2 regions of the Microbacterium sp. CIAB417 genome follow, and region 2 is predicted to be linked to the other one. Evidence: riboswitches for the same ligand, from Rfam matches in the RefSeq annotation. Region 2 holds a riboswitch; the other holds the start of a gene.

Region 1 (7,665 bases), on a different contig from region 2:
GTCCGCGCGGCAAACACCGCGACGGGCGGGGTCGTGATCGTGAAGCCCATTGCCGCGAAAGCCCGCAGTCACATCAAGACGCTCATTGAGCAGTCGATATCTGGCCAGCGCACCCGCATCATGGCGGCGATCGATCTAGACGGGTTCTCGACCCGAGCTTTCGTGGACGCCGCTCGAAAGGGCGAGGCGGAGCTGAACGCGCAGTTCTCGGTCAGTGGGGCACAGGCGCGAGCACTCCTCGAAGCGGGCGAACCACTCCTTCGACAGCTCGAGGAACTGTCCGTTGGGCAAGCCGTCGAAGTGCAGCTCGATGTCCAGGCTGGCTCTGGAACTCGTGAGTTCAAGCGGATGGACGACCTTTCCAAGGGTCAGCGAGCGACGGCGCTACTTCTGCTACTGCTCGGGGCGTCCAATGCGCCGCTGATCATTGACCAGCCGGAAGACGACCTCGACAACCGGTTCGTGTACGACGGCATCGTGAGCAACCTCCGCGGCCTCAAGGGGAAACGTCAGATCGTTGCGAGCACGCATAACGCGAACGTCCCGGTCCTCGGTGACGCTGAGCTGATTGTGGCGCTCGAAGGTGACGGTCAGCACGGCCGTCCTGCAGCCGACGGAATCGGCTCGCTCGATGACGTCGCCATTCGATCGCACGTCGAGAACGTACTCGAGGGCGGACCGGCCGCTTTCAATGCTCGCCAGCACCTGTACGGCTTCTAGCTATGCGCCAGTCGCGGGCCGAATTGTCACGCCGGAGCCCATGATGGCGACCCGCATCGTTTCCTGGTTCACCTTCAATCGCTCAGCGACCTGCGATAGCGACAGCCCGGAGTTGTACAGCCGGGCCGCCTCACTCACCTGCTTCGCCGTCAATGGCTGCCGTCGCACTACTACGCTGTTCGCCCGTAGGATGCCGAGGATCGTGGACTTCGCGACGCCGTACGCCTCCGCGAGGGCCGTCGACGTCTCGCCAGCTTCGTATCGCTCAATCACTGCAGTGCGGGCATCATCGCTCAGGCGCGTCCACTTCCGGCGCGTCGCGGTGGTCTCGCCGGGGGTTCGAACATCGGCGGAATCGCGCAAGATTCGGCGCATCGCGGCCGTCGTGACCCCTGTTTCTGAATTTGTGGAACAGAGGTAAACAAGGTCGACCGGAATGAGAAAAGGGTTCGCCGAAGGCGGGCCCTTTTCTCATTCCCGCGAGTGGATTATTCAGGTGGGCCCACGCCGCAAGAGGCTCCGCGAAAGGCGGGCCGCGTCGTTGCGTCTCGCCGCCGTGAACCTATCGCTATGCTCAGGATCGATCACCGGACCCGACGACGCTCCCTGGATCGATCGGCGGCGCAGCCCAGCACCCGGTGTACTCCCCGAGAGGAAAGTCACGCCATGACGGACGTTCACCCGAGTCGTTCCCTTGCCGACGCGCCCCGTGCCGACGACGGCTACTACGGCCCCGACAGTGTGTCGTGGCGCGTCTTCGCCGACCCCGGTTCCGCGCTGGGAGCCAAGAACGCGGTCTTCCTCCAGATGCTGGATGCCGGCATGATGACCCACTTCGAACGGGTCTCGCTCACGTCAGAAGGACCGGAGGCGATGGCGGCCCGTTTCGACCGCACGTCGGCGTACCTCCGCGATTCGATCTACGCGGACAAGGCGCACGCGGATGCCGCAGCCGCCCACGTCGACATGCTGCACGAGCGTGCGAGCTGGACGAATCCCGAAACGGGCGAGGTCGTCAGCGCCAAGCAGCCGGAATGGCAGCGGTGGACCTGGTGGACCTACATCTGGTCGGCGGTGCGCGGGTACCAGGAATTCGGTCCCGGCCTGTCGACGGCGGATGCCGATCGGGTGGTCGTGGAATCCCGCATCGGTGCGCAGAAGCTGCACGTGCCCGGCCCGTACTTCGGGACGTTCGCCGAGCTCGACAGCTACATCCGGACGGAGCTGCCGAAGAAGTCGCTGACGATCTTCGCCGCGCTCGCCGGCCACTCGTTGCGGCACCCCGACGTGAAGGGGCCGGTGGCGAAGTGGGCGACGCGGCGGGTGCTGAACGGCGTCCTGTCGCTTCTTCCCCTGGAGGCACGGTACTTCTTCGCCGTCGAGGACCGCAGCGAGAAGGAGTTCGCCCGCGGCGCGCGTTTCACCAAGTGGATCGCGAAGCTCTCCCGCAAGAACCAGACCGCCGAGCAGCTCATCGCGCAGGCGATCGGGGAGACGATCGCGGCCCCGTATCGGAAGGTGAGGGCGAAGAAGCCCGTCGCCGCGGCGTGAGGCCGCGGCGCGCCGTCAGGCGTGCGGGAGGAGGGATCGCACCGGGACGGCCGGGTCGACCAGCTGATCGGCGACGACGGGCGTGCGGCGGTCGATCAACCGCCGCGCGGCCCGCACCGCCAGGGGATCATCCACGCTGACGGCGCCGACGAGGCGATCGCCGTCCACGACGAAGACGGTCGGGTGCAGTCCCGGGCGCACGACCTCGCGCGCCGTGCCCGCCAGGGCGCCGACGACCTCGACGTGATGTCCGTAGCGGTCCGACCAGAACCAGTCGGCACCGCGACCCACGGGCGGAAGGCCCAGGATGGCGTCGGCGACATCCTGGCCGTCCGCCCGAGCCGCATCCCAGTGCCCGCTGCCGGGACGGAGCACGCCGTCCTTCCACCGCCGGGCGACGTCGCCCACGGCGTAGATGCCCGACGCCGACGTCAGGCCGCCGTCCTGGACGACGATTCCCTCATCCACGTCGAGCCCGGCCTCCCGCGCGACGATCGGATCGGTCACGACACCGGTGGCCACGAGCACACCGTCGACCTCGACGGCGTCGCCCCCGGTGAGGTCGACACGCAATGCCCCGCCCGTGGGGACGACGCCGGCCACGGTGTCGCGACGGGTGTCGACACCCGCGGCGCCGTGCATGGCGTGCAGGTGTGCGGCCATCGTCGGGCCGAAGGCGCGTGTGCCGGGGACCGCGGAGGGATCGATGAGGGTGACCTCTGAGCCGGCGGTCCGCAGCGCCGCGGTGGCCTCGGCCCCGATGAGCCCCGCGCCCACCACGGCGATGCGACGTCCCTTCAGCGCATGGAGGGCTCGGGCATCGGCGTAGGTCTGCAGTGACAGGATGCCCGGCAGGGTGCCGCCGGGGAAGGCCGCAGGTCGGGCGGCGGTGCCCGTCGCGAGCACGATCACGTCTCCGGCGAGGAGGGCGCCGTCGTCGAGCCGGAGTGTGCGGGCGGCGGCGTCGAGGGCCACGACGGTACGTCCGGCGCGAACCTCGATCGACGCCTGCGCGAGGGCCTCCGGGGCGGCGAAGGCGAGCGACGACAAGGGGGCGCCGTCGACGAGGACCGTCTTGGAGAGCGGGGGCCGGTCGTAGCAGGCCGCCTCCCGTTCGACGATGACGATCTCACCGTCGAAGCCGCGGTCCCGAAGGGTGGACGCCACCGTCCACCCCGCGATCCCTCCGCCGGCGATGAGGACTCGCCGCGGCGCGCTCACGCCAGGCGCTCGGGATTCGGCGTGAGCATCAGCTCGTCTCCGACCACCTCGACGGTGTGGACGCCGACGCCCCGCGTCGCGGGTTGGGTGAGGGCCGCACCGTCGGCGAGACGGAACGTCGCCGCATGCAGAGGGCACTCGACGCATCCGTTCTCTATCCAGCCCTGCGCGAGGGAGGTCTGCTCATGCGTACAGGTGTTGTCGATCGCGTAGTAGCGACCGGCGCTGAAGATCACGGCGATGTCATCCAGGGTGCCGGCCGTGGCACGCGGCACGACGAGCGCGGCATCCTCATCGACGTCGCCCACGACTCCGACCTTGATCGCTTGTCCCGGCGAGGGGGAAGTGCTCATGACGCCACCGTAGCAGCGGCGTCGAGGGCCACCGATCGACGACGACGTGCGCCGGGCAGCCGTGAACTCTTCACGGGACGGACGCCCCTGCGTCACCTTCCCCGCCATCGCTCCTGGCATGCTCACACCATGCAATCCCAGCGGATGGTCGTGGTCGGAGCGGGGCCGGTGGGGTCGGCGGTGGCGCGCCGGGCCGCGGAGCAGGGTTCCGCCGTGGCCGTTGTCACACGCTCCGGCGGCGGCCCGGACATCGACGGTGTACGGCTCATCGCTCTCGACGAGCGGTACGTCGAGCGCATCCGAGCGCTCAACGCGATCGCCACCCACCATGACCCGCGGACTCGTGCACGAGCCGGAAGTCCTGCTCGTCGATGAGCCGACCAGTGCCCTCGATCAGGAACGCGGGGCGGGGATCATGCAGCTCATCGCGGACCTCACGCACGAGCGCGACATCGCCACCCTCCTCGTCACCCACGACCTCGTGCACCGCGAGGCGCTGGACGAGCTCGTCACCGTGGTCGATGGCAGGATCGACAACCGGCTGACGAGCCTCACGGACGCGGTGTGATCGAGGCGCCTCGCGGTCCGGGCCGTCCGCTAACCTGAACCCACACATACGACACGGGGTGCCCTGCGGGGCTGAGATCACACCCGTCGAACCTGATCTCGTCAGTACGAGCGGAGGGATGTCGCACATGACGCGCGCGCCAGAGAACCTGATCGAATCCACCATCCGGGCCTGGGAGACGGTGCGGCAGCAAGGCCCGCTCGTGCAGTGTCTGACCAACGCGGTGGTCACCGGCTTCACCGCCAACGTCCTCCTCGCCCTCGGGGCGGCTCCGGCGATGGTCGACATCCCGGACGAGGCGGGGCCGTTCGCGCGCATCGCCTCGGGCGTCCTGGTCAATCTCGGCACACCCGGCGCAGAGCAGCGGGAGGCGATGCGCGAGGCCGTGGCGGCCGCTCAGGACGCGGGTACTCCCTGGGTGCTCGACCCCGTGGCGATCGGCGTCCTGCCGGTGCGCACCGCACTCGCCGCCGAGCTCGTCGCGGCGGCGCCGAGCGTCGTGCGCGGCAACGCATCCGAGATCCTCGCCCTCGACGGCTCGGGCGCCGGCGGCCGCGGAGTCGACGCGACCGACGCCGTCGAGGATGCGGTCGCCGCCGCCCGGCGCATCGCACATGCCACCGGCGCCATCGTCGCCGTCTCCGGCGTGGTCGACGTGGTCACGGACGGCGCCCGCGAGGCACGACTCGGTAACGGCGACGCATTGCTGACGCGGGTGACCGGTGGCGGATGCGCTCTCGGTGCGGTCATGGCGGCGTTCGCGGGCGTCGACAAGGATCGCTTCGCGGCGGTGACTGCCGCGGTCACGGTCTACAACGTCGCCGCAGAGCTCGCCGCTGAGCGCTCCGGGGGACCCGGAGGTTTCGCCGTCGCGTTCCTCGATGCCCTCGCCGGCCTCGACGCCGACACACTTCGCCACCGGGCGGTAATCTCGTGAACGCCGACCTCTCGCTGTACCTCGTGACGGATGCAGGCATCGCCGCGGCGGCGGGCCACGACATCGTCGAGGTGGTGCGCCAGGCGACGGCGAACGGCGTCACGGCAGTGCAGCTGCGCGAGAAGGACGCCTCCGCACGTCGCTTCCTCGACACGGTGACGAGGGTGTCGGCCGTGCTGCCCGACGGCGTCGCGCTGCTCGTCAACGACCGCGTGGACGTCTTCCTCGCGGCTCGCCAGGCGGGCGCGCGCGTGTCGGGAGTGCACGTGGGGCAGAGCGATCTTCCGCCGGAGGCGGTGCGCACACTGGTCGGCGACGACGCGATCGTCGGCCTGAGCGCCGCCACGCCGGAGCAGCTGGCTTCCGCATCCGACAGTAGTGTCGTGGACTACGTCGGCATCGGTGCCCTTCACGCGACCGCCACGAAGCGCGATGCGCCGCCACCGTTGGGCCACGAGAGGCTCGCCCGGCTGGTCGCGGCGAGCGCCCTTCCCGCGGTGGCGATCGGCGGTGTCACCGCCGCCGATCTGGGCCCGCTGCGGCGAGCAGGTGCGGCGGGCGCGGCCGTGGTCTCGGCGATCTGCGGTGCGAGTGACCCCGGAGGTGCCGCCCGTATGCTGCGCGCGGCATGGGATGCGGCATGAGTGCCGCGCGCGCCGTTGTGCGGGTGCTGAGCATCGCGGGAACCGATCCGACGGGAGGTGCCGGCATCCAGGCGGACCTCAAGAGCATCGCCGCGAACGGCGGTTACGGCATGGCCGTCGTCACCGCCCTCGTCGCGCAGAACACGCACGGCGTGCGTTCGGTGCACGTGCCGCCCGTCGCGTTCCTCGCCGAGCAGCTCGACGCCGTCTCCGACGATGTGCGGATCGATGCGGTGAAGATCGGCATGCTCGCCACCGTCGAGGTGATCGAGACGGTCGCGGCCTGGCTCGGCCGCATCCGCCCGCCGGTCGTCGTGCTGGATCCGGTGATGGTCGCGACGAGCGGCGATCGTCTGCTGGACGCGGATGCGGAGGATGCCCTCCGGCGGCTGCTGCCGCACGTCGACCTCGTGACCCCGAACATCCCCGAGCTCGCGATCCTCGCGGGCGCACCCGAGGCCTCGGCGTGGACCGACGTGCTCGCGCAGGCGAGTGCCGTGGCTCGTGCGCACGGCGTGCGCGTGCTCGCCAAGGGCGGTCACCTGTCGGGGGAGCGGCTGCCGGATGCGCTCGTGGAGATGATCGACGGTCGCGTCGCCGTCACCGAGTTCGCCGGTACCCGCATCCGCACCCGGAACACGCACGGCACGGGCTGCTCGCTCTCATCGGCGGTGGCGACGCGCGCGGCGGCCACCGGCGAGTGGGCGCAGGCGACGGCGGAGTCGAAGAGGTGGCTCGCCGAAAGCATCCGTCACGGCGCGGAGCTCGAGGTCGGCTCGGGCAACGGTCCGATCAGCCACTTCGCCGGGCTCTGGGAACGCGGCGGTCTTCACACCCGGCCGACCGCGCACGAGGTCGAGACTGGGTGGTGGGAGGACATCGCCGGCATCCGTGCGGAGATCGACGACCTGCCGTTCGTGCGGGGGCTGGGCGACGGCACGCTCGAGCGGAGCGCGTTCCTCGGCTACCTCGCCCAGGATGCGCTGTACCTCGGCGAGTACGCCCGCGTGCTCGCCGATGCCGCTCGCCTCGCGCCGGACTCCGCGGAGCGTGCGTTCTGGGCCGGCAGCGCCCAGAACGCGATCATCGGTGAGCTCCAACTACACGAGCGCTGGCTCGCGGGCGAGTCCGGGCTCGGTTCGCACCCCGACGCGGTCACGACGGCCTACCTCGATCACCTGCTGGCGGCCTCGGCCCGCGGCGACTACCGGGTGCTCATCGCGGCGCTGCTGCCCTGCTACTGGATCTACCAGGACGTCGGGGAGCGACTGCACGCCCTCTCGCACGAGGAGCATCCGTATCGGTCGTGGCTCGACACCTACGCCGACCCGGCGTTCGCTGAGTCCACGCGCCGCGCGATCGACATCGTCACCAGAACGGCAGCGTCGGCGGATGCGGCGACCCGCGCAGCGATGCACGATGCGTTCCGGGGGTCCTCCCGTCACGAGCTCGCCTTCTTCGCCGCCTCGCGATGACGGACCGCTCGCTACTCGTATCGCAGGGGTGTCACCGGATCTGCTTGTGCGGCTCGCGCCGCCGAGGCGGTTGAGGATCGTGGAGAAGGTCACGACGCCAGCGTCGTCGCACACGCGGCGTCGGACGACCACCCACGGGTGGAAGCCGGGTGGAGATCGTGTGCGTCAGGCGTCGCGCAGGCGAAGCGTCGTCACA
Region 2 (7,665 bases):
GCCGTCGTGCTCGATGAGGCGCTGCGCGAGCTGCTGTGACGATCCCCGCCGCCTCCATCGCCGTCCCCGGCCGCGTGCGCGCGCTCGCGCGCGGCGCCGCGCTGACGCCCGTGTGGGAGAACGGGATCGGCGGGCTCACCTTCCGCACGGACGACGACCGCTACATCAAGTGGGGTCCTCGGGACGCTGAGGCGAACATGCGCGACGAGGCCGAGCGGATGCGGTGGACGCGGCGCTGGATCCTGGTTCCCGAAGTGCTGGAGCAGGACCAGGATGCCGAGCACGAATGGCTCGTCACAGCCGCGATATCCGGCCGCAGCGCCGTGGACCCGCGCTGGATCGCCGAACCGGAAGCCGCGGTGCGCGCCGTCGGCCTCGGGCTGCGGCGGCTGCACGACGCCCTGCCCGTCGCCGAGTGCCCATGGGAGTGGAGCGTCGAGAGCCGATTCGAGAACGCCGCTCGCCGCGGCATCCGCATCCCCGAAGCGCTGCACGACGCACCGGAGATCGACCGGCTCGTCGTCTGTCACGGTGACGCGTGCATGCCGAACACGCTGGTCGGTGACGACGGGCGACCGCTCGCGCACGTCGACCTCGCCGCGCTCGGTGTCGGTGACCGGTGGGCGGACATCGCCGTCGCCTCGATGAGCACCGAATGGAACGTGGGTCCCGGGTGGGAGGACGCCCTCATCGCCGCCTACGGCGTCGAGCCGGACCGCGAACGGCTCGCCTACTACCGCGACCTGTGGAACGCGAGCTGAGTCAGCTCCACACGAAGCGGAAGCTGCCGACGGCGATCGCGGCGGCGATCGCCAGTGCCATGATCGCCAGCCCGCCCACGAGCGCCACGGCATCCCGACCGTGCAGGCGCGAGGGGCGCGCCCACGTGCGCGGGATGCCGGAGCCGAAGCCGCGCGCCTCCATCGCCATGGCGAGCTTGGTCCCGCGGCGCACCGCGAACACGAGCAGCACGAACGCCATCGAGAAGAACCGCCGCAGGGCCCCGGCGTCGCCGACGCCGCGCGCCCTCCGGGCGAGTGCCATCGTGCGCCAGTCGTCGAGGAAGAGTCCCAGCATGCGGGTCCCCGCCAGGATGCCGAGCACGAACCGGCTGGGCAGCCGGGCGACCTGCGAGAGCGCGTCGGCGAGCTCGGTCGGGTCCGTGCGACCGAAGAGCAGGATGGTCGGAAGGCCGAGCGCCAGCACGCGCAGGCTCACGGCGACCGCCAGCGCGATCGAGTCGTCGCTGATGGTCGCGAATCCGAAAGTCCAGTAGACGCGGCCTGCGGGTTCGGCGTACAGCAGCATACTGACCCCGGCGATCGGAGCGAAGATCGCGATGGGCAGCAGGCGCCGGAGGACGGTGCCGAGGCTCAGACCGGTCAGCGGCAGGCACAGCAGCTGCAGGGCGATCGCCACGAGCGCGCTGGTCACGTCGATCGAGGCGAACAGCGGCACCGACAGCACGAGGGCGAGGAGGAGCTTCGTCACCGGGTTCACTCCGTCCAGCCAGAGGGACTCCCGGGTCTCTGCGCGGAGCGCGTGCAGTGTGCCGGTCATGCGGCCACCCGCCTCTCCAGCTCGATGCGGTGCCCGCCGAGATGCTGTGTCACACCCTCGTCGTGCGTGACGGCGATGATCGAGCGCCCGCGGGCGATCTCCTCCTGCAGCAGGGACACGAGGGATATCCATCCCTTCCGGTCCTGCCCGAAGGTCGGCTCATCCAGGACGATGACCGCCGGGGATGCCGCGAGCACCGTCGCGACGGACAGCCGGCGCTTCTGGCCGCCGGACAGCGTGAACGGGTTCGCCAGGGCGAGGGGCGCGAGGTCCAGTCGTTCGAGCAGTGCGTCGACGACGGCGTCCGTCCGCGCGCGATCCCAGCCCAGCGCCTTCGGGCCCACCGCCAGCTCGTCCCGCAGGGTCTGCGTGAGGAACTGATGCTCAGGCTCCTGGAAGACGGTGCCGATGCGGGTGAGGAGCTCGCGGGAGGACCACCGGAAGGGTCGCCGCCCGCGACGTCCTGCCAGATCCTCCGCGGCGAGCACTTCGCCGTCCCGCTCGGGGATGAGTCCGGCGAGGGTGAGGGCGAGAGTGGACTTGCCCGCACCGTTCGCCCCCGTGACGACGGTCGCGGCTCCCCGAGGAACGCGCACGTCCAGCCCGCTCTGGACGGGGCTGCGCGCGTCCCGCGCGATCGTGAGCTCGGACGCCGACAGCACGGCGTCGCCGGTGGCGTCCGGCAGGGCGGGCAGCTCGATCCCGGCATCCGGCACCCACACGCCCGCGTCGGCGAGCGCCGGGCCGTGCTCGGCGAAGACGCGGGCGGGGGCGCCGTCGGCCAGCAGCCCGCCGTCGGCGGCGAGGACGATCACGCGTGTCATGAGGTCGACCCAGACCGGCGTGCGATGCTCGACGACGACGAGGGTGGCGCCGGTCTCGTCCACGGCCCGCTCGACGCTCGCTCGCACCTCCTGCACGCCGACGGGATCCAGATTGGCGGTCGGCTCGTCCAGCAGCAGGAGGCCGGGGCGCATGGCGAGAGCACCGGCGAGGACCAGGCGCTGCTTCTGTCCGCCCGAGAGCGCCTTGGTCGGACGGCCGAGCGGCACATCGAGACCGGCGGCGGCGAGCGCCTCCGACACGCGCCCGGGGATCTCGGATGCCGGAACGCCGAGGTTCTCGCAGCCGAAGGCGACGTCGTCGGCCACGGTGGACAGCACGATCCCGGCATCCGGATCCTGCAGGACCAGACCGGTTCGACCGCGCGAGGACTCCGGCGCGGCGCCGTCGATCAGCAGGGTCCCGGTGCGCACACCCTCATCCGCGTCGCCGAGGACGCCGGCGATCCCGGCCAGCAGCGTCGACTTGCCCGCCCCGGACGCGCCGAGCAGCAGCACGCGCTCCCCCGGCTCGATCGTGAAGGAGACGTCGCTCACGGCCGGAAGCCTGCGGCCGGCGTATCGCCATCCCCAGCCCGTGGCCTGCACCCGAGCCGGCCGGGCGGCACTCATCCCGCCCTCAGACTTCGCGGACGAGCTCTCGCCCGGCCGCGAAGCGGTTCAGTGCACCGGTCACGGCCAGAGCGCGCACGAGCAGCCAACCGACGATGCCGGCCAGGATCGCGCCCGAGATCACGACGGTGGTGAGGTAGATGGTGTTGAACTCGAGCGACTTCAGGATGTTCGGCGAGCTGCCGTAGAAGAGCTCGAAGATCCAGGCCGCGGCCCCCGCGCCCGCCCCGGCGAGCATGGCGACGACGATGCCGAAGCGACGGTAGAGGAACAGCGCGAAGACGAGCTCGGCACCCAGGCCCTGCACCAGGCCGGAGAGCACGGTTGAGACGCCCCACACGTTGCCGATCATCATCGAGACGATGGCCGCGACGAGCTCGACGACGAGGGCCGCTCCGGGCTTGCGGATGACGAGCCCGCCGACGACGCCGCCGAGCAGCCAGATGCCCACGGCGATCCCGCCGAGACCGGGGGTGAGCGCGTCGGCGGCGCCGAACCAGGCGTAGCCGATCGTGTTCCAGCCCCAGAACACCAGGCCGAGCGCGACCCCCAGGACGGCGGCGACGACGATGTCGACGACGCGCCAGCGCCAGGGATGCGCACCGGCGGATGCTGCGGCGGATGCGCTGGACGCTTCGTTCGAAGCGGATGCGGGCGTGGACGTACTCATCTGTTCTCCTCCCTGCGCCGGCATGATCCGGATCAGGTTCGACGGTCGAAGCGCGGATCGCTTCCTCTCAGCCCGGCTCGCCGGACTCCCGTGGGTTGTGAGCACGATCTTACTCCGATGCCAATACGGGGGAGTCACATGCGGATTCGGTAGCGTATGCGGGTGACCCTCGACGAGCAGACCGACGGCGGCGGCGCCCTGACGCGCCGGGAGCGTCGTCGGCGCATGATCGTGGACGGGGCGGCGACCGGTTCGAGCGGCGCATCCGCGGAACCCGAAGCCGCGTCCGAGCAGGCTGCGGGCGATGCCGCGGACGTCGGGTCCGACGCTGTTCCGGATCCCGAGACCGCGGTCCTGACGGATGCCGACGCTGCAGTCCTGACGGATCCCGAGACCGCAGTCCTGACCGATGACGACGCCGCGACCGATGCGACGTCGGATGCCGCGACCGCCGCGGCGCCCGCTGGCGATGTCCGGGTCCTGTCCGAGGCCGGCAGTGACGTCACGGCGGATGCGGAGACCGCGATCGCGTCGGATGCGGCGCCCCGCACCGGCATCGAGGTCCCGATCGACGTGACGCAGGATTCCGACGCCGCGACCAGCGAGGCACCCGCGACTGCCATCGTGTCCGATCCCGAGACCGGCGAGACACCCGCGACCGTGATCGTCTCCGACGCGGAGGTCGGCGGCGCGGCCGAGACCGGCACGGACGCCCGCGACGACGACACCGCGGAGGTCGCCGCTCTCCTGGCCGCGGACACCGCGATGGAGCGTCCCGCCGCCTGGGCGGACGAGAACTCTCCCGCGACCGCGCTGCTCTGGGTCGATCCGCTCGCGGTGGCCGCGGCGAGCGGGGCCGCTGCGATCGACACGTCGACCGACCGCGACGACGGGCCCGACCTCCTGGTGGGCGCCCCGCGGCGCGGCATCCTGCGCCCGGGCATTCTGGTTCCGCTGGGGACCCTGGTCGCGCTCGCCGTCGCCTATTCCGCCACGGCGCTGCTGTGGCCGCTTCATGAGCTCCCGCCGACGGTCGAGGCCGTCGCGGTGGAACCGGTCGCGGCCGAGGCCGCCGCGGTGACCTGGCCCGCCGACGGCAGTGCCGCGATCAGCGTGGACGGCATCGGGACGGCGTCGTCCACCGGAGATCGGGCACCGATCGCGAGCGTGACGAAGGTCGTCTCGGTCATGCTGGTGCTGGAGGAGCGACCGCTGAAGCCGGGCGAGCAGGGGCCGGAGTACGCGTTCGACTACGGAGACACGCTCGACTACTGGTCGTACCGCCGCGACGACCAGTCCGCGCTGGACGTTCCGGTCGACGGGACGCTCACGGAGTACCAGATGCTGCAGGGCGTTCTGCTCGGGTCGGCGAACAACTACATCGACCGGCTCTCGGACGAGATCTGGGGATCGGACAGCGCCTTCGCCGACGCCGCCGAGCAGTGGCTCGCCGCGCGGGGGCTCAGCGACATCACGATCGTGACGCCGTCCGGCCGCAACGAGGGGAACGTCGCCTCCCCCGCATCACTGACGAAGCTGGCGTCGATCGCCATGGCGAATCCGGTGTTCGCGGAGATCGTCGGAACGGCCTCGGTGGAGCTCCCCGGCGCGGGTCTCGTGACGAACTCGAACGGGCTTCTCGGAGAGCCGGGATTCGTCGGCGTGAAGACCGGATCGCTGGACGGGGACTACAACCTGCTCAGCGGCAAGGACGTCACAGTCGGCGACACCACGGTGCGCCTGTACGCCTCGGTGCTCGGTCAGGACGGCGACGACGAGCGTCTGGAGGCGAGCCGGGCGCTGTACGCGCAGGTGGAGGCGGCGCTGCAGGCGCAGGGCCCCGCTGTCGCCGCCGAGACCGTCGTCGGCGAGGTGAGCACCCCGTGGGGAGCGAGTGCGGACGTCGTGACGGATGCCGACGCGGCCGTCGTGCTGTGGAACTCGGCCGCGCCGACCGCCGAGGTCGTGTTCGACCTCGGCGATGCCACCGAGGCGGATGACGCAGTCGGCACCCTGACGGTCACGGGACCGCTGGACTCGGTCGAGGTGCCGGTCGTCCTCGCCGAGGAGATCGAGCCGCCGAGCGCGTGGTGGCGGCTCACGCACCCGTTCGAGCTGTTCGGCATCACCGACTGATCGCCTTACGCGAAGAGGCCGCCACCCCTCCGGGTGGCGGCCTCTTCGGACTGCGGTCAGGCCTGTTCGGACTCGGATTCGACGGGCTCGCCCTCCGCGGCATCCTCCGCCTCGCCGGTGACGACCACGGGAGTGGACGCGGTCATCGCCTCCTCGGCGTCGATGTCGGTCGCGGCCTGCTCGAACTGCGACTGGTACAGCCGCCAGTACGCGCCCTGCGCCGCGATGAGCTCGTCGTGCGTGCCCTTCTCGACGATGTCGCCGTGCTCCATCACGAGGATGAGGTCGGCATCGCGGATCGTCGACAGGCGGTGCGCGATCACGAACGAGGTCCGGCCCTGGCGGAGGGCCGCCATCGCGTGCTGCAGCAGCAGCTCGGTACGGGTGTCGACCGCGCTCGTCGCCTCGTCCAGGATGAGGATCGACGGCTGCGACACGAACGCCCTGGCGATGGTGATCAGCTGGCGCTCACCGGCCGACACGTTCGAGGCGTCCTCGTCGAGGACCGTCTCGTAACCGTCCGGCAGCGCGTGCACGAAGCGGTCCACGTAGGTGGCCTTCGCCGCCGCCAGCACTTCCTCGTCCGTCGCCGTCGCCCGGCCGTACCGGATGTTCTCCAGGATCGACCCGGCGAACAGCCACGGATCCTGCAGCACCATGCCGGTGCGCGAACGCAGATCGGAACGGGTGAGGTGCGCGATGTCCTGTCCGTCCAGCAGGATGCGTCCCGAGTTCAGCTCGTAGAAGCGCATGATGAGGTTGACGAGGGTCGTCTTTCCCGCACCGGTCGGTCCGACGATCGCGACGGTCTGCCCCGGCTCCACCCGGAAGGACAGGTCGGTGATCAGCGGTCGCTCCGGCGTGTACGAGAACGAGACGTTCTCGAACTCGATGACGCCCTTGCCGTCCGCGATCTTCGCCGCGTCGTCGCCGTCCGGGTCCTGCTCGTCGGCGTCCAGGAAGTCGAACACCCGCTCCGCCGACGCCGTGCCGGACTGCACGACCGCCGCCATGCCGCCCAGCTCGCTCAGCGGCTGCGTGAACTGTTGCGAGTACTGGATGAACGCCTGCACGTCGCCGAGCCGCAGCTGTCCGCTGGCCACCATGAGCCCGCCGAGCACCGCGATGCCGACGTAGGTGAGGCTTCCGACGAAGGTCATGGCCGGCATGATGATGCCCGACAGGAACTGTGCCTTGAACGCCGCCCGGTAGAGCTCCTCGTTCTCGACCTGGAACTTGTCCAGCGCATCCTGCTCACGGCCGAAGACCTTGACCAGGGCGTGACCCGAGAAGGCCTCCTCGACGCGGGCGTTGAGTCGGCCGACCTTGCGCCACTGCGTCCCGAACGCCCGCTGCGAGTGCGGACCGATGACGCCGAAGATGACACCCATGAGCGGCAGGGCGACCAGCGCCACCAGCGCGAGCTGCCACGAGATCGAGAACATCATCCACAGCACGCCGATGACCGTGAGGATCGACGTCAGCGCGCCCGAGAGCGACTGCTGCATCGTCTGCGTGATGTTGTCGATGTCGTTCGTGACCCGCGAGATCAGCTCACCGCGCTGCACCTTGTCGAAGTACGACAGCGGCAGGCGGTTGATCTTCGCCTCGACGTCCTCTCGCAGGCGCCACATCGTGCGCACCATGATGACGTTGATGACGTAGCCCTGGATCCAGGTCAGCAGCGCCGCGCCGACGTAGATCGCCAGCACCGCGATGATGATCCAGCGCAGGCGCTCGAAGTCGATGCCCGCACCGACCTCGAAGTCGCTGAACGCGGCCACCATGTTGGCGAAGTCGTCCTGACCCTGCGCGCGGAGCATCTCGACGATCTGCTCCTGCGAC

The links. Region 2 has a riboswitch for thiamine pyrophosphate ahead of KYX17_RS21415 (ECF transporter S component). Riboswitches for the same ligand answer to the same signal wherever they lie in the genome.
Region 1: another riboswitch for thiamine pyrophosphate. It lies ahead of thiM (hydroxyethylthiazole kinase); the one in region 2 lies ahead of KYX17_RS21415 (ECF transporter S component).

Annotation. Positions count from the first base shown of each region.
Region 1 covers NZ_JAHZUT010000003.1:1,000,655-1,008,319, reverse strand. Annotated here, with positions in the region: gene KYX17_RS17255 (TrlF family AAA-like ATPase) at 1-720, shown strand, start outside; gene KYX17_RS17250 (oxygenase MpaB family protein) at 1,387-2,271, shown strand; gene KYX17_RS31835 (FAD-dependent oxidoreductase) at 2,287-3,492, opposite strand; gene KYX17_RS17240 (Rieske 2Fe-2S domain-containing protein) at 3,489-3,845, opposite strand; partial or broken gene KYX17_RS17235 (ABC transporter ATP-binding protein) at 4,180-4,413, shown strand; TPP riboswitch at 4,458-4,549, shown strand; gene thiM (hydroxyethylthiazole kinase) at 4,541-5,350, shown strand; gene thiE (thiamine phosphate synthase) at 5,347-5,994, shown strand; gene thiD (bifunctional hydroxymethylpyrimidine kinase/phosphomethylpyrimidine kinase) at 5,991-7,469, shown strand.
Region 2 covers NZ_JAHZUT010000005.1:112,949-120,613, reverse strand. Annotated here, with positions in the region: gene KYX17_RS21435 (DUF488 domain-containing protein) at 1-39, shown strand, start outside; gene KYX17_RS21430 (aminoglycoside 3'-phosphotransferase) at 36-761, shown strand; gene KYX17_RS21425 (energy-coupling factor transporter transmembrane protein EcfT) at 763-1,560, opposite strand; gene KYX17_RS21420 (ABC transporter ATP-binding protein) at 1,557-3,014, opposite strand; gene KYX17_RS21415 (ECF transporter S component) at 3,022-3,684, opposite strand; TPP riboswitch at 3,677-3,786, opposite strand; gene KYX17_RS31875 (D-alanyl-D-alanine carboxypeptidase family protein) at 3,847-5,820, shown strand; gene KYX17_RS21405 (ABC transporter ATP-binding protein) at 5,877-7,665, opposite strand, start outside.